Sinorhizobium fredii USDA 257: one gene and its partner. The protein of the gene in region 2 interacts with the protein of the main gene of each other region in a pairwise test. Links are inferred from orthologs where the notes say so. Each region holds a gene or a part of one and is shown on either strand. Other genes may lie near its edges. The genes, in order: USDA257_RS21935 and mtgA.

The links.
Region 1: the proteins of mtgA (region 2) and USDA257_RS21935 interact in binary tests that used the Escherichia coli proteins (3 or more experiments, as listed by UniProt). The link is inferred for Sinorhizobium fredii USDA 257 from one-to-one orthologs.

The regions. Positions count from the first base shown.
Region 1 is NC_018000.1:4,677,591-4,682,530, reverse strand. What follows is about bases 1-2,988. They hold USDA257_RS21935 (peptidoglycan D,D-transpeptidase FtsI family protein), read left to right. Parts: upstream 1-614; coding sequence 615-2,363; downstream 2,364-2,988. Other genes in these bases: USDA257_RS21930 (UDP-N-acetylmuramoyl-L-alanyl-D-glutamate--2,6-diaminopimelate ligase), read left to right, coding at 2,431-2,988; ftsL (cell division protein FtsL), read left to right, coding at 214-615; rsmH (16S rRNA (cytosine(1402)-N(4))-methyltransferase RsmH), read left to right, coding at 1-207. Also shown: more of USDA257_RS21930, read left to right, coding at 2,989-3,891; USDA257_RS21925 (UDP-N-acetylmuramoylalanyl-D-glutamyl-2,6-diaminopimelate--D-alanyl-D-alanine ligase), read left to right, coding at 3,893-4,940. UniProt on the Escherichia coli protein: Essential cell division protein that catalyzes cross-linking of the peptidoglycan cell wall at the division septum. Required for localization of FtsN.
Region 2 is NC_018000.1:5,927,539-5,939,427, reverse strand. Bases 5,488-8,463 are described here. They hold mtgA (monofunctional biosynthetic peptidoglycan transglycosylase), read right to left. Parts: upstream 7,361-8,463; coding sequence 6,614-7,360; downstream 5,488-6,613. Other genes in these bases: USDA257_RS27880 (polyprenyl synthetase family protein), read left to right, coding at 7,572-8,463; USDA257_RS27890 (glutathione S-transferase family protein), read right to left, coding at 5,889-6,536; rpmF (50S ribosomal protein L32), read right to left, coding at 5,531-5,716. Also shown: USDA257_RS27920 (thiamine diphosphokinase), read left to right, coding at 1-512; USDA257_RS27915 (ABC-F family ATP-binding cassette domain-containing protein), read left to right, coding at 517-2,340; USDA257_RS27910 (beta-ketoacyl-ACP reductase), read right to left, coding at 2,481-3,206; USDA257_RS27905 (acetyl-CoA C-acetyltransferase), read right to left, coding at 3,317-4,498; polyhydroxyalkanoate synthesis repressor PhaR, read left to right, coding at 4,724-5,302; more of USDA257_RS27880, read left to right, coding at 8,464-8,486; hisC (histidinol-phosphate transaminase), read left to right, coding at 8,492-9,547; USDA257_RS27870 (LysE family translocator), read left to right, coding at 9,750-10,391; ispG (flavodoxin-dependent (E)-4-hydroxy-3-methylbut-2-enyl-diphosphate synthase), read right to left, coding at 10,402-11,655. UniProt on the Escherichia coli protein: Peptidoglycan polymerase that catalyzes glycan chain elongation from lipid-linked precursors. May play a role in peptidoglycan assembly during cell division in collaboration with other cell division proteins.

The DNA of each region.
Region 1 (4,940 bases), 1.3 Mb from region 2 along the record:
CTTCCGCTGGTGACGGCACGCGACGCAACCTTCACGCCAGTCGGCAAGCCTATGGTTGCGGCGAGCGAGGAAGAATCGTCCCGCAATACGCGCGCCCGGTCGGCGAAACTCAGGGCCGGTATCCGCACGCAGGCTCCGTCGCCGGGAACCGATCTGTCCATTTTCAACCTGCCGGAGCTGGCGAGCCTTGCCAGACTAGGGGGCTAAGAGACGATGCTCAGAACGCTGGATATCGTGCTGATTGTCATCATGACGGGGGCCGCCACGGTCACCTACACGATCAAGCACCAGGCCGAGAACAAGCTCGAGGAGGTCCGCAGACTTGATGCTGCGATCAAGCTCGAGGAGGACACGATCGACCTGCTCAAGGCCGACTGGGCGTTGCTGACCCAGCCCAACCGGCTGGAGCGGCTCGTCGGCGCCTTCGCCGTCGACCTGCAGCTCACGCCGACGCCCTCGACACAACTCGCCAGACCCGAGGAACTGCCGATGCTGAAGGCGGATGTGCCGCCTCCGGAGGAGGGCAAGGACAAGAAGGGGAAAGGCAAGAAGGACGATGGCGTCGCCGCCGTCATCAATGCCGATAATATCGAAACAGGTTCGGTGGCGCGCTGATGTCGTTTCTCTCCCGTATCATGGTGCTGAAGAGCAAGGCGCATTTCTCGGCCGGTGGCAACAACCGCCCCGCGGAGGCGGGCGTCAGCGTCACGTTCCAGGGCACGCGCAAGAAGAGCGCCAGCCAGGCGAAAAGCCGCGTTGCGATCGTCATTGCGAGCTTCGGCATCGCCTATGCGGTGATCGGCGGGCGGCTGGTGCAATACGGTGTCGCGCAGCCGGAGACGGTTTCCTCGATCGGGCGCGCCGACAACCTTTTGGCCTCGCGTCCCGACATCCTCGATCGCAACGGCGAGATTCTCGCGACCGACATCCGCACCGTGTCGCTCTATGCCGAGCCGCACAAGATCGTCGATGCCGACGAGGCGGTGGAGCGGCTCGCGACGGTTCTGCCCGACCTCAACGCGCGAGAGATCTACAACAAGCTCAAATCGAACTCGCGTTTCCAGTGGCTGCGCCGGCAATTGACGCCGAAGCAGCAGAGCGAAATCCTGGCGCTCGGTATTCCCGGGATCGGCTTCCGACCAGAGAAGCGCCGCTTCTATCCCGGCGGCCCGACGGCCGCTCATATCCTTGGACATGTCAACATCGACAACCGCGGCGTCGCCGGCATGGAGCGCTACATCGACAGCCAGGGGCTTGCCGATCTGGCGGCGATCGGCATGACCAGCGACGCCAAGCTCGAACCGGTCAAGCTCTCGATCGACGTGCGCGTCCAGAACATCGTGCGCGACGTCATCGATTCCGGCATGAAGAACTATAAGGCGATCGCCGCCGGCGCCGTCGTCATGGACGTGCGCACCGGCGAAGTGCTGGCGATGGCATCGGTGCCGGATTACGATCCGAACAAGCCCGCCGAAGGGGCCGAAGAGGGCTGGATGAACCGCATGTCGAACGGCACGTTCGAGATGGGTTCCACCTTCAAGACCTTCACCATCGCCATGGGTCTCGATTCCGGCAAGGTAACGCTCAACGACAGCTTCGACGCGACGGCGCCCATCCGCATCGGCGGCTTCACTATCAAGGACTTCCACGGTAAGCGCCGCGTGCTGACCGTGCCGGAGATCTTCCAGTATTCGTCCAACATCGGCACGGCCAAGGTCGCCGATCTCGTCGGCATTCCGGGGCATAAGGAATTCCTGACCCGCCTGGGCCTTCTCACGAAACTGCCGACGGAGCTTCCGGAGGTCAAAACGCCAAGCCAGCCGCGTGAGTGGAAGAAGATCAGCTCGATCACCATTTCCTTCGGTCATGGCGTCTCGACGACGCCATTGCAGACGGCGGTAGCCGGCGCTGCTCTGGTCAATGGCGGCAAGCTTATCCCGCCGACCTTCCTGCCGCGCACCGAGGAGCAGGCGAGCGAACTCGCCACTGCGGTCGTCAAGAAGAGCACGAGCGACGACATGCGCTACCTGCTTCGCTGGAATGGCATTGCCGGCTCCGGCAAGCGGGCGCTCGTCCCGGGCTTCAATGTCGGCGGCAAGACCGGCACGGCCGACAAGGTCGTCAATGGCCGCTACGCCAATGACCTGAACTTCAACGCCTTTCTGGCGGCGTTTCCGATCGACGATCCGAAGTACATCGTGCTGACCTTCATCGACGCGCCGAAGACCGGCGAGGGCGGCGGGCGCACCGCCGGCTCCAATGCCGCGCCGATGGTCCGCGACATTATCAGCCGCTCGGCGCCGCTGCTCGGTGTCGAACCGAAATTCGGAGAAGACGGTTCTGCCTTGCTTGTGTCTTATTGACCGTGAAATGAGAATGCGGACGATTCGCGATTTCGGCGGATTGATATCGGTGTGAGACGTGCAGTTCATGAAGATCAGGGACCTGGCGGGAACGACTTTCCCGGAACTTTTGGCGCAACTGAAGGGCAATGACGCGGAGATCGACATTGCCGGCATCACCGCCGACAGCCGGCAGGTCAAGCCGGGCGATCTTTTCGTGGCCGTCGCCGGCACGAAAGCGAATGGCGCCGCCTATATCGCCGACGCCCTGTCGCGCGGCGCGGCGGCGGTAATTGCCGCAAAGGGCTCTGGCGGGGAGGCCGGCACACCGGTCTTCGAGCTTGTCGAACCGCGTCGCTTCCTGGCACAGGCCGCGGCCCGCCTCTACGGGCGCCAGCCCGAGACGATGGTGGCGGTGACCGGCACTGCGGGGAAGACCTCGGTCGCCTCGTTTACGCGTCAGATCTGGGCGCATTCCGGGCTTTCGGCAGCGATGATCGGTACCACAGGCGTCACGGCGCCGGGACGCAACGACTATGGTTCGCTGACCACTCCGGACCCGGTGTCGCTTCACAAGCTGCTTGCCGAACTTGCCGACGAAGGCATTACCCACGCGGCGATGGAGGCCTCCAGCCACGGTCTCGACCAGAGCCGGCTCGATGGGGTTCGGCTCGCCGCCGCCGCCTTCACCAATCTCGGCCGCGACCATATGGACTACCACCCGACCGTCGAGCACTACATGGCCTCGAAGATGCGCCTCTTCGGCGCACTGTTGCCGAAAGGTTCGCCGGCGGTGATCTTTGCCGACGACCAATGGTCGACCGAGGCGATCGCCGCGGCCCGCAAGGCCGGGCACGACGTGCGCACCGTCGGCCGTAACGGCGATTTCATCAGCTTGAAGCGGGTCGAGCATTTCCGCCACAAGCAGTCGGCGGAAGTCCATGTCGGCGACGACATCTTCGAAATCCATGTGCCGCTCGCCGGCGATTTCCAGGTGGCCAATGCGCTTGTCGCCGCCGGCCTTGCGATGTCCACCGGGATCGCCGCCAAGGCGGCCTTCTCGGCGCTCGAAAAACTGCAGGGCGCCTCCGGTCGGCTGGAACTGGTGGGCCAGACGAAGGACGGCGCGCTTGCCTATGTGGACTACGCCCACAAGCCCGACGCGCTTGAAAACGTGCTCGAATCGGTGCGCCCGTTCACCACCGGACGGGTTATCGTCGTCTTCGGCTGCGGCGGCGACCGTGACAAGGGCAAGCGGCCGATCATGGGTGAAGTTGCCGCGCGGCTCGCCGACGTCGTCATCGTCACCGACGACAATCCGCGCTCGGAAATCCCCGAAGTGATCCGCTCGGAGATCATGGCCGGTGCCACAGGAGCGACCGAAATCGCCGACCGCGCCGAGGCTATCCGGACCGCCGTCGGCATGCTGCAAACCGGCGATACGCTGATAGTTGCCGGCAAGGGGCATGAGGAGGGGCAGACAATCGGCTCCGTGACGCTGCCATTCTCCGATCACGCGGAAGTACGCAAGGCGCTGGGAGGGCTGTGATGTGAGCTGGCTCTGGACATGCAGCGATCTGCTTGCGGCCATGAATGGCCGCCCGGTCGGAAGCCTGCCGGATGGGATTATCGGCATCTCGATCGACAGCCGCACGATCGCCAAGGGCGAGGCCTTTTTCGCGATCAGGGGCGATCGGGTCGATGGACACGACTATGCCGGCCTCGCGCTTGCCAACGGCGCCTCGCTGCTCGTTGTCAGTGAAGGCAAGCTTCCGGCGCTCGGGCGGTTGATCGCGCCGATGATCGTCGTCGATGACGTCCTGGAGGCGATGATCCGCCTCGGCTGCGCCGCGCGCGACCGCAGTGCCGCGAAGGTCATCGCCGTCACCGGCTCGGTCGGCAAGACGACGACGAAGGAGATGCTGCGGCACGTTCTGTCGCCGCTCGGGCGCGTCCATGCCTCCGTCGCATCGTTCAACAATCATTGGGGTGTGCCGCTGACGCTTGCGCGGATGCCGGAGACGACCGATTTCGGCATCTTCGAGATCGGCATGAACCATCATGGCGAGATCCGGCCGTTGACCGCGATGGTACGTCCGCATGTGGCCGTCGTCACCAGCATTGCCGCTGCCCATCTCGGCAACTTCGCCAGTCTTGACGAGATCGCCTCGGCGAAGGCGGAGATCTTCGAGGGCGTCGTCAAGGGCGGCCATGCGGTGATCAACCGCGACAGTCCGCAGTTCGATCTCCTCGAAAGGGCAGCCGCGGCGGCAGGCGTTGGTCACATCCACGCCTTCGGCGCCAACCCAAAATCGGAATATCGGCTGATCGAGTTCGCCGCGGGCGCGGATCGATCCGTCCTCTGGGCCGGCATCGGCGGCCGAACACTGGAAGTCACGATCGGCGCTCCGGGAAGGCATATTGCCGAGAATGCCCTGGCGGTGATTGCCGCCGCGCAACTCGCCGGCGCTGACCTCGATCGCGTCGTTGCCTCGCTCGCGACCATGCAGCCTGAAAAGGGCCGGGGATTGCGGCACCGCCTGAAGATTGGCGCGGGTCACCTGACGCTGATCGACGAAAGCTACAATGCCAACCCGG
Region 2 (11,889 bases):
AGCTCTGGGTCGGCGACTTCGACTCGACCGATCAGGCGTTGTTCGCAGATTACGCCGAGGTCCCGCGGGAAAGCTATCCGGCCGCCAAGAACGCCACCGATGGCGAGCTGGCAGTCGAGGCGGCGCTTGCGCGGGGCGCCTCGACGTTGATCTTCGCCGGCGCGCTCGGCGGCACCCGCAGCGACCATGCCTTCCTGCACCTCCTGCGACTCGCGGCGCTGGCGGAAGAGGGACACGCCGCGCTCATGACCTCCGGCGAGGAGGAGGCCTATGCGCTGATGCCGGGGGTCCACGAGATCGACCTGCCGAAGGGCAGCCTGTTCTCGATCCTCGGCTTCACCGACCTTACCGGCCTGTCGATCGAAAACGCCCGCTACCCGCTCCACGGCTTCGCACTGCCTTTCGGCTCCTCCCGGACGATTTCCAATGTCGCGGAAGGTCCGGTTCGCTTTTCCCTGAAATCCGGCCGGGCGGTGGTTCTCGCCCGACCCTACGATCTTTCCGGAGCCTGACGCCTTGGCGCCCCCCATCCTGAAGCTTGACGACATCCTTCTTACCTTCGGCGGCACGCCGCTTCTCGCCGGCGCCAATCTGCAGGTCGAGCCGGGTGACCGCATCTGCCTCGTCGGCCGCAACGGCTCGGGCAAATCGACGCTGATGAAGATGGCCGCCGGTCTTATCGAGCCGCAGTCCGGCGAGATTTTCCGGCATCCCTCGGTAACCATCCGCTATCTGCACCAGGCCCCGGACTTCGACGGCTTCGACACGGTGCAGGCCTATGCCGAGGCCGGGCTCGGCCCCGGCGACGATCACTACCGCGTCACCTATCTGCTGCAGCATCTGGGGCTGACCGGCGAGGAGGACCCGAAGCGCCTCTCCGGCGGCGAGGCGCGCCGCGCGGCACTCGCCCGCGTCATGGCGCCGGAGCCCGATATCCTGCTTCTCGACGAGCCGACCAACCATCTCGACCTGCCGACGATCGAATGGCTGGAAGACGAGCTCGCCCGCAGCCGCTCGGCCCTCGTGCTGATCTCGCACGACCGGCGTTTTCTCGAGAAGGTCTCGACCGCGACGGTCTGGCTCGATCGCGGCCAGTCGCGCCGGCTCGACCGAGGCTTTGCTCATTTCGAAGCCTGGCGCGATGAGGTGCTGGAGGCGGAGGAACTCGAACAGCACAAGCTCGGCAAGGCGATCGAGCGCGAGGAGCACTGGCTGCGCTACGGCGTCACGGCGCGGCGCAAGCGCAACATGCGCCGCCTCGGCGAGTTGCAGGACATGCGGACGCGCTATCGCGGCCACAAGGGGCCGCAGGGCACGATCCAGGCAACCGTCGCCGACGCCAAGGAATCCGGCAAGCTGGTCATCGAGGCGGAGAAGATCACCAAGGCCTATGGCGAGCGGACGATCGTCGCGCCCTTCTCGATCCGCGTCCATCGCGGCGACCGGATCGGCCTCGTCGGGCCAAACGGCGCCGGCAAGACGACGCTGCTCAAGCTCCTGACCGGGCAGCTCGAACCGGACTCAGGCACCGTCAAGCTCGGCACCAATCTGGAGATCGCCACGCTCGACCAGAAGCGTGAAGATCTGAACCTCGACGAGACGCTGGCGCATTACTTGACCGACGGGCGCGGCGAGACGCTTCTCGTCAACGGCGAACAGCGACACGTCACCGGCTACATGAAGGAATTCCTCTTCCAGCCGGAGCAGGCCCGCACGCCGATCAGCGAACTATCCGGCGGCGAGCGAGCCCGGCTGATCCTCGCCCGCATCCTGGCGCGCGCCACCAACCTCCTGATCCTCGACGAACCGACCAACGACCTCGACATTGAGACGCTCGACCTCCTGCAGGAGATCGTCGCCGGCTTTGCCGGAACGGTGATCCTTGTCAGCCACGACCGCGATTTCCTCGACCGCACGGTGACCTCGACCATTGCGCCCGCCAATCCGGAAGCGCCCGACGGCCGCTGGATCGAATATGCCGGCGGTTATTCCGACATGATGGCGCAGCGCAAGGGCGCGATCGAGGAGCGGCGCAAGGCCGAGAAAGCCGAGAGGGCCAAGCCGAGCGATGCCCCCGTCGAAACAGCCGAGCCGAAATCCAAGGGGAAACTCTCCTACAAGCAGAAATTCGCGCTGGAGAACCTGCCGAAGGAGATCGCCAAGGCCGAGGCCGAGATCGCCAAGCGCGAAGAGAAGATGCACGATCCTTCTCTCTTTTCCCGCGATCCGGACGGTTTCGCGAAGCTTGCCGCCGAGCTCGAAAAACTGAAAGAGGGCCTGACGCGCATGGAGGAGGAATGGCTGGAGCTTGAAATGTTGCGCGAGGAGCTCGAAGGCTGACGCCGGTCCGATTTATGGGAAAACCCCTCCCCACAAGGAGGAGGGGCCAGAAGTCGAGCCCAACTCAAGGGTAAAAATTGCAGCAACTCAAAGCGCTGCAGCGACCTTTGTGCGCCTGAAAAGACGCGAGGCGCTGTAGATCAGGCGAAATACTGTCCGCCATTCGCCGATATCGTCGAGCCGGTGATGAAGCCGGATTCGTCAGACGCCAGGAACACGACGCAGCGGGCGATCTCGTCCGGTTCGCCGAGGCGGCCGACCGGGATTTGCGGGATGATTCGTTCGTTCAGCACCTTTTCCGGCACCGCCCGCACCATCTCCGTGCCGATATAGCCGGGGCATATCGCATTGACGGTGACGCCCTTTGCCGCCCCTTCCTGCGCCAGCGCCTTGGTAAAGCCGAGATCGCCGGCCTTGGCGGCGGAATAGTTCGCCTGGCCCATCTGGCCCTTCTGGCCGTTGATCGATGAGATGTTGATGACGCGGCCGAAGCCGCGGTCGCGCATGCCCGACCAGACGGGATGCGTCATGTTGAAGAGGCCGGTGAGATTGGTATTGATGACCTCTCCCCACTGTTCCGGCGTCATCTTGTGGAACATCGCATCGCGGGTGATGCCGGCATTGTTGACGAGAATGTCGATCGGCCCGAGATCCGCCTCCACCTTGGCGATACCGTCGACGCAAGCCTGATAGCTGGAGACGTCCCATTTGTAGACCGGGATACCGGTTTCCTGCTTGAAGGCCTGGGCTTTCTCGTCATTGCCGGCGTAGGTCGCAGCCACCTTGTAACCGGCCGCCTTCAGCGCCACCGAAATCGCAGCGCCGATACCGCGGGACCCACCCGTAACCAATGCTACCCTGCTCATGTTCGCCTCCCATTGGGTTAAAATCTGCCAAAACTATTCTTCCGCGGCCCGGAACTCCGGGCCGCGCGTGCTCGATCGAATAGGGCGGAGCCCTTGCATACCGCTAACTGTTACAGGCGCTCGACGCACATGGCGACGCCCATGCCGCCGCCGATGCACAGCGTTGCGAGGCCCTTGGAAACACCACGGCGCTTCATTTCGAAGAGCAGCGTGTTGAGGACGCGGGCACCGGAAGCGCCGATCGGGTGGCCGATGGCGATCGCGCCGCCGTTGACGTTGACGATCGACGGATCCCAGCCGAGATCCTTGTTGACCGCGCAGGCCTGCGCCGCGAAGGCTTCGTTGGCCTCGACGAGTTCGACGTCGCCGACCGACCAGCCGGCCTTTTCGAGCGCCTTGCGCGAGGCGGGGATCGGGCCGGTGCCCATGATCTGCGGGTCGACGCCGGCCGTCGCCCAGGAGACGATGCGGGCGAGCGGCTGAATGCCGCGCCTGGCGGCCTCGACCTCGGTCATCAGCAGCGTTGCGGCAGCGCCGTCATTGAGCCCCGAGGCGTTGGCCGCGGTGACCGTACCCTCCTTGTCGAAGGCCGGACGCAGCTTGGCGATCGAATCGAGCGTGGCGCCGTGGCGGATATATTCGTCCTGGTCGACGCTGACGTCGCCCTTGCGGGTCTTGACGATGAACGGGACGATTTCGTCGGCGAACCGGCCGGCCTTCTGCGCCGCTTCCGCCTTGTTCTGCGAGCGGAGCGCGAATTCGTCCTGCTCCTCACGGGTCAGCTGCCACTTACGCGCGACGTTTTCGGCGGTGATGCCCATGTGGTAGCCGTAAAAGGCGTCCGTCAGGCCGTCCTTGATCATCGTGTCGATCATCTTGTAGTCGCCCATCTTGACGCCGCCGCGCAGATGCGCGCAATGCGGTGCCATCGACATCGATTCCATGCCGCCGGCGACGATGATGTTCGCGTCGCCGATGGCGATCTGCTGCATGCCGAGGGCGACCGCGCGCAGGCCCGAGCCGCAAAGCTGGTTCATGCCCCAGGCGGTCTTTTCCGGCGGGAGGCCGGCCTTGATCGCCGCCTGGCGGGCCGGGTTCTGCCCTTCGCCGGCCTGAAGCACCTGGCCGAGAATCACCTCGTGGACCTCTGCCGCCTCGACGCCGGCCCGTTCGAGGACCGCCTTGATGACCGTTGCACCCAGTTCATGAGCGGGTGTGTTGCCGAAGGCGCCGTTGAAGGACCCGACTGCGGTGCGAGCGGCGCTGGCGATCACGATGGAGGGATTGCTCATGGGACGTTTCCTCTTGTTTCCTTTGCCTGGAGAAGCAGACTGGCAAAGCCAGGAGCGCAAGTCAAACTCCTTGATGCTCTGCAACAAAAGCTTCATCGTCGGTTCTACCGACCGTTGTTTTGCACCTGCGTCGCCGCAATGCACAAAGAGATTGTCAGCGGCGCTCTTTTGCGGATACTCTTAAAAAACACAATAAAGACGGGACGATGGGTAGAGGAGACCCTGATGGCGAAGCATGAAGGCCAGATCGTTATCAAGAAATACGCAAACCGGCGGCTCTACAATACCGGCACGAGCACCTATGTGACCCTCGACGATCTGGCCGTGATGGTGAAGAGGGGGGAAGACTTCGTCGTCCAGGACGCCAAGTCCGGTGAAGATATCACGCATTCCGTGCTGACGCAGATCATCTTTGAGCAGGAGTCGAAGACCGGCAATACGCTTCTGCCGATTTCCTTCCTGCGCCAGCTCATCTCATTCTACGGCGATCAGATGCAGATGGTCGTGCCGAGCTATCTCGAACATTCGATGCAGGCCTTCACCGAGCAGCAGGCGCAGATGCGCGAGCAGATCAACAAGGCCTTCGGCGACACGCCGCTCGGCAAGAACCTCCAGGTGCCGTTGCAGCTGGTCGAGGAGCAGGTCAAGCGCAACACCGAAATGTTCCATCAGGCCATGCAGATGTTCTCGCCCTTCATGGCCGCTCCTCCGGCCAAGGAGACCAAGAAGGCCGAGGCGAAGGATATCGACGAGCTCAAGGAACAGCTTCGGGCGCTGCAGACGAAGCTCGACAATCTCGGCTAGAAATACGCCCCTCCCCATAAAAGGGAGGGGCTACCCTACTTCACATTTGATTCAATCCGTCACCACTTGTGGGAACCTTGAGTTGGGCTGGACGGTGACGCGCGCAAGCCCCTCCCACCTGTGGGGAGGGGTTGGGGAGGGGCGTTTCGGAAGCGCTGCGCTCCAACGCACCAAAGAAAAAGGGCCGGCAGAGCCGACCCTTCAAACTTCATCCGCAGACGGAAGAGCTTATGCGCTTTCCTTCGGCGTCAGGACCTGGCGACCGCGGTACATGCCGGTCTTCAGGTCGATGTGGTGCGGACGGCGCAGTTCGCCGGAATTCTTGTCTTCGATGTAGGTCGGAGCCTTGAGGGCGTCAGCAGAACGGCGCATGCCCCGTTTGGACGGGCTCGTTTTTCTTTTAGGTACAGCCATTTCATTCTCCACTTATCGGGCAAAACACTGTTCAGCAGCCGAAAATGGCCGGGTCAAACAGATGTCGATCTCGGAAATTTTGCGCGCTTATACATGGCCAACCACGCTTTGACCAGTCCCCGCGTGCAAAATTTCGAATCGGGGCGGCAAGCGTCTGCTCCTACTTGAGACGTCAGACCTCGTCCTCCGGCACGATCCACGGTTCGGCCCTCGATGCCTCCTCCCATTTGCGGAAGGCCGGGTGTGCCTTGACGGCGTCCATGTAGGCGAGCGTTGCCGGATCCGTCGTGAGCTCATATATTTCCAGGCGGTTGACGACGGGGGCGAACATCGCGTCGGCGGCGGTGAAGCGGCCAAAGAGGAACGGTCCGCCGGAGCGGGCGATCGCCTCGTGCCAGATCTCTTCGATCCGCGCGACATCGGCGGCGACCCCTTCGGGAAGCGCGATCGCCTTCACCGGCCGGCGGATATTCATCGGGCAGGCGCCGCGCAGCGCCCGGAAGCCGGAAAGCATTTCCATCGAATAGCTGCGCGCACGGGCACGGTCCCCGCGGTCCTCCGGCCACAGGCCAGCCTCGGGGTAAAGCTCGGCCACATATTCGATGATCGCCAGCGATTCCCAGACGCGGATATCGCCGTGCTGCAGGACCGGCACGCGGCCGGTCGGCGAGATTTCACGAATCCTCGGGTTACCTGCCGGAAAGTCGAAGGGGATGACGACGTCCTCGAACGGAATGCCGCAACCTTCGAGGGCGAGCCACGGCCGAAGCGACCAGGACGAATAATTCTTGTTGCCGACATAAAGGACCAGCTCGGCCATGGCTCCGTCTCCGCTTGGTTTTTCGGGAGGCAGACTTGCCATAGGCGCAGCCGCACAACCAATGAATTGTCTTCATCTCAATCATAAAGACATGTGATGTAGTCGCCGGAGCGGCCGGCGCGACGTTCGATCACCGAGGCGAGACGCCTCAAGCCCCGTCCGGGCTTGCCGGCATTGCGGTCGATCGGATTGGGCAGCGCCACGGCCAGCAGCGCCGCCTGGCGGCGCGAAAGCTTGGCTGCGGAAACGCCGAAATGATGCCGCGCGGCGGCTTCGATGCCGTAGACGCCGTCGCCCCACTCGGCGACGTTCAGGTAGATTTCCATCATGCGCCGCTTGCTCCAGACGAGATCGGCAACGACGGCGAGTGGCAGCTCCATTCCTTTTCGAACGAAGGAGCGGCCGTTCCAGAGATAGAGGTTCTTGACCGTCTGCATCGGGATCGTGCTCGCACCGCGCGTCTGTTCGCCATCCAGGGCGTCCTCGACGACACCGCGCATCTGCATCCAGTCGACCCCGTTATGGACACAGAACTGGCCATCCTCGGACATCATCACCGACTGGACGAGGACCGGGGAGATATCGTCGAACGCCACCCACTGCCGGTCGTAGCCGCGCAGCAGCACGAGGTCGCGCAGCATCAATGTCGATACCGGATGAATGAAACCGAGCAGGTAGACGAAGATCAGCAGGTAAGGCAGCAGGAGAATGCAAAGCGCCGCGAGAACGAGACGCCGGCGGCGCGTTCGCCACGTGCGGCGCATGGCAGACCACCGTCCGGCGGGCAACTCGCCCTCCTCGCGTTCTTCCGGAACGATGTCCACGGCCTGACTGTCCACCCCTCTATCCATTCCCCATTCTTATTTCATGACCCCGCTCTTTTTCATGGCCCCACTCTTATTTCATGGATCGCGAAAGTTGAACGGCCTTTCTCGCAAAGACAAGGGCGCCTGTGCACTCATCCCGAACAAAACGCGTGAGCTGCGGCGCAAAAGTCCGTTGAAAGCGGCTCTCCCACGTGCCAAAGAGCCTCTCATGCAAGACGAGCCATCATTCTTTGCGGAACGCCTCAAGGCCGCGGCGCTGGCGGTCGAGGGACTGCTCTCGAGCCTCCTCGGGCCCGCGTCCCAAGCGGACGAGATCGCCCGCCCGGCAACGCTGCTCGATGCCATGCGCCATGGCGTGCTCAATGGCGGCAAGCGGCTGCGTCCTTTCCTCGTCGCCGAAAGTACCGCCCTTCTCGGCGGCAGCGCCGATGCATCGCTCAGGATCGGTGCGGCGCTCGAATGCGTGCATTGCTATTCGCTCGTCCACGACGACCTACCGGCGATGGACGACGACGACGTCAGGCGCGGCCAGCCGACCGTGCACATTGCCTTCGACGAAGCAACGGCGATTCTCGCCGGCGACAGCTTGTTGACCTTCGCCTTCGACATTGTCGCCGCGCCCGCAACGCCCCTCTCGGATCGCCAGAAGACGGCGCTTGTGCTGGCACTTGCCCGCGCCGCCGGCCTTGGCGGTATGGCTGGCGGGCAGGCGCTGGACCTCGCCGCCGAGAAGACGGCGCCGGACGAGGCAGCTATCGTTACGCTGCAGGCGATGAAAACCGGCGCCCTCATCCGCTTCGCCTGCGAGGCGGGCGCGATTATCGCCGACGCGAGTCTCGAGGATCGCCGACGCATGCGCGCCTTCGGCGACAAGGTCGGCCTTGCCTTCCAGCTTGCCGACGACCTGCTCGACCTCACCGCCGACGCCGAGGCGATGGGCAAGGCCACCGGCAAGGACGCCGCCCGCGGCAAGGGTACGCTCGTCGGCCTTCATGGCCAGGCCTGGGCCGAGCGCCAACTCGAAAAGCTGGTGGCGGAGGCGGAAGAACTGCTGGCACCCTACGGTACCCGTTCGGCCGTTCTCGTCGAAACCGCCCGCTTTGTCGCGAACCGAAGGAACTGAACACAATGAGCAAATTCTGGTCGCCGATCGTTTCCAGGCTCACACCCTATGTTCCGGGCGAGCAGCCGCGCATGGCCAATCTCGTCAAGCTCAACACCAATGAAAGTCCGTACGGTCCGTCGGAACAGGCGCTCGAGGCGATCCGGTCGGCGGCAAACGCCGAACTCCGGCTCTATCCGGATCCGGTCGCGCTGGGCCTGAGGGAGGCGATCGCCGCACGATGTGGCGTCTCGGCCGGGGAAGTCTTCGTCGGCAATGGCTCCGACGAGGTGCTGGCCCACGCCTTCGCCGCGCTGCTGAAGCACGACGAGCCGCTGCTCTATCCGGACATTTCCTACAGCTTCTATCCGACCTATGCGGGGCTTTTCGGCATCGATGCGATCGAAGTGCCGCTCAACACCGCATTCCGCATCGATATCGCCGACTATCGTCGCCCCTGCGGCGCAATCATCCTGCCCAACCCCAATGCGCCGACCGGCATCGGCCTGCCGCTTGGCGAGATCGAGCGGCTGGTCGCCGAACATCCCGACCAGACGGTGGTGATCGACGAGGCCTATATCGACTTCGGCGGCGAATCGGCGGCCGCGCTCGTTCCGAAATACGACAATCTGCTGGTCGTGCAGACCTTCTCCAAGTCCCGGGCTCTGGCCGGCCTGCGCGTCGGTTTCGCGATCGGCCAGCGGGTGCTGATCGAGGCGCTGGAGCGCGTCAAGGACAGTTTTAACTCCTATCCGCTCGGACGCGCCGCCCAGGCTGGCGCGACCGCCGCGATCAGGGACGAGGCGTGGTTCGAGGCGACGCGCGGCAAGATCATCGCCACGCGTGCGCGGTTGACGAGCGAACTGGAGAAACGCGGCTTCGAAGTCCTGCCGTCGCAGGCGAACTTTATCTTCGCCCGCCATCCGGACCAGGCCGGTCAGACGCTCGCGGCCAAGCTGCGCGAGCGCGCAGTCATCGTCCGGCACTTCGCCAAGCCGCGGATTTCGGATTTCCTGCGCATCACCATCGGCACCGACGAGGAATGCGCCAGGCTGATTTCGGCGCTCGACGAGATTCTCTAGCCCTTCGGGTTGGCTGAAGCGGGCGGCCTGTTTGCTCGGCTGGCTTCGCCGTAGCGTTGGCTACGCCGCGCGCCAGCCGAGCAAGCATTCCGCTCCGCTTGAGCCAACAGAATGATTCAATTTAACCAGGAAAGGCTAGCCCTTGGCTGCCGCGAGGGCCTCGGCTACTTTCCGTCCGGAACAACAAAATGGGTGGCGCCGCATGCTCGAACTCACGCCTTATCTTCCGCAGCTTCTGGTCGCCTGGACGGCCTATGTCATCGCCACCGCATCGCCAGGCCCGGCGGTTCTGGCGATCATCGCGACGTCGGTGAGCCAGGGGCGAAAGGCCGGGCTGGCGCTTGCCTTCGGCGTGCTGACCGGCAGCTACACCTGGGCGATGCTGACCGCCTCGGGCCTCTCGGCGCTCATCCGGACCTATGGCGAGGCGATCATCGTCCTGAAGATCGCCGGCGCCTGCTATCTTTTCTGGCTCGCCTACAATGCGCTGCGAGCAGCGATGCGAGGTGACACACCCCGGCCATCCCTTGGCGTTCCGTTGCAAATGTCGCTGAAGAAGCTCTATCTCAAGGGCCTCGGCATCCACCTGACCAATCCCAAGGCGATCTTCGCCTGGATTATGCTGGTGTCGCTCGGCATGCCGGAAGGGGCGCCGGCCGCCGTCACCGCCACCTTCATCGGCGGCTGCATGCTGATCGGCCTCGTCACCTTTTGCGGCTTTGCGATCGTCTTCTCGCTGTCGCCGGTGCACCGCGGCTATCTGAAATCGCGGCGGATCATCGAGAGCCTGATGGCCGGCTTCTTCGCCTTTGCCGGCCTGAAGCTTTTGACCACCCGGCTTTGATCGTTGCTGCTTACTCGGCTGCCGCCTGGCCGCGGCCGAAGCGTTTTTCGATATAGTCGGCGACGAGAAGCTGGAAGTCTTCGGCGATCTTCGGGCCGCGCAAGGTCATTGCCTTCTGACCGTCGATGAAGACCGGCGCGGCCGGCATCTCGCCGGTGCCGGGAAGCGAAATACCGATATCGGCATGCTTGCTCTCGCCCGGGCCGTTGACGATGCAGCCCATGACGGCGACCTTGAGCGCCTCGACGCCCGGATATTTCTCGCGCCAGACCGGCATGCTGGCGCGGATATCCTCCTGGATCTTCTGGGCGAGTTCCTGGAAGACCGTGGAGGTGGTGCGGCCGCAGCCGGGACAGGCGGCGACGACGGGGATGAACTGGCGGAAGCCCATGACCTGCAGGAGCTCTTGCGCCACCTGCACCTCGCGGGTGCGGTCGCCGCCGGGCTCGGGCGTCAGCGAAATCCGGATCGTGTCGCCGATGCCCTGCTGCATCAGGATGCCGAGCGAAGCCGAGGAGGCGACGATGCCCTTCGTCCCCATGCCAGCCTCGGTAAGGCCAAGATGCAGCGCATGGTCGGAGCGGGCGGCCAGCATCGCGTAGACGGCGATCAGGTCCTGGACGCCTGAAACCTTGGCGGAGAGAATGATGCGGTTGCGCGGCAGGCCGAGCTCCTCGGCAAGCTCCGCCGAGAGCAGCGCCGACTGCACGATCGTCTCGCGCGTCACCTGTTGCGCCGTCAGGGGCGAGCCCTTGGCCTGATTCTCATCCATCAGCCGCGTCAGGAGCTCCTGGTCGAGCGAGCCCCAGTTGACGCCGATGCGCACCGGCTTGTCGTAGCGGATCGCCATCTCGATGATCTCGGCGAACTGCTTGTCCTTCTTGTCCTTGAAGCCGACATTGCCCGGATTGATGCGGTATTTCGCCAGTGCTTCGGCGCAGGCCGGGTGATCGGCAAGCAGCTTGTGGCCGATATAGTGGAAATCGCCGACGAGCGGCACGTCCATGCCGAGGCGCAGCAGCCTATCGCGGATCTTCGGCACGGCGGCGGCGCTTTCGTCGCGGTCGACGGTGATGCGCACCAGTTCGGAGCCTGCCTTGTGGAGGGCCGCCACCTGCGCCACCGTCGCATCGATATCGGCCGTGTCCGTATTCGTCATCGACTGCACGACGACCGGCGCGCCACCGCCGACGATGACGCCGCCGACATCGACGGCAACCGACGGGCGGCGCGGCTTTGGCTCGAAATCGAAAGCAGAAGACATGAAGGCCTCTTCTTGGGGTCCCGGCGAGTTCGAAGCGGGATGCGGACGGCAGTCGCGTCCCGAGCTTTCGCCCTTCAGGTGGAGGAGGAAAGCCTGCTTGTCAACGGCAACATCACGCGCTGACGGCGAATTGATGGCGAGGGTCGTCAAGGCGGGTGATTGGCCCCGGCCTGCCGGCCACTTTCGCCTGTAAGCGTCGGCCTACGGGACGAGCCAGGGGCGAGGGCTAATCGA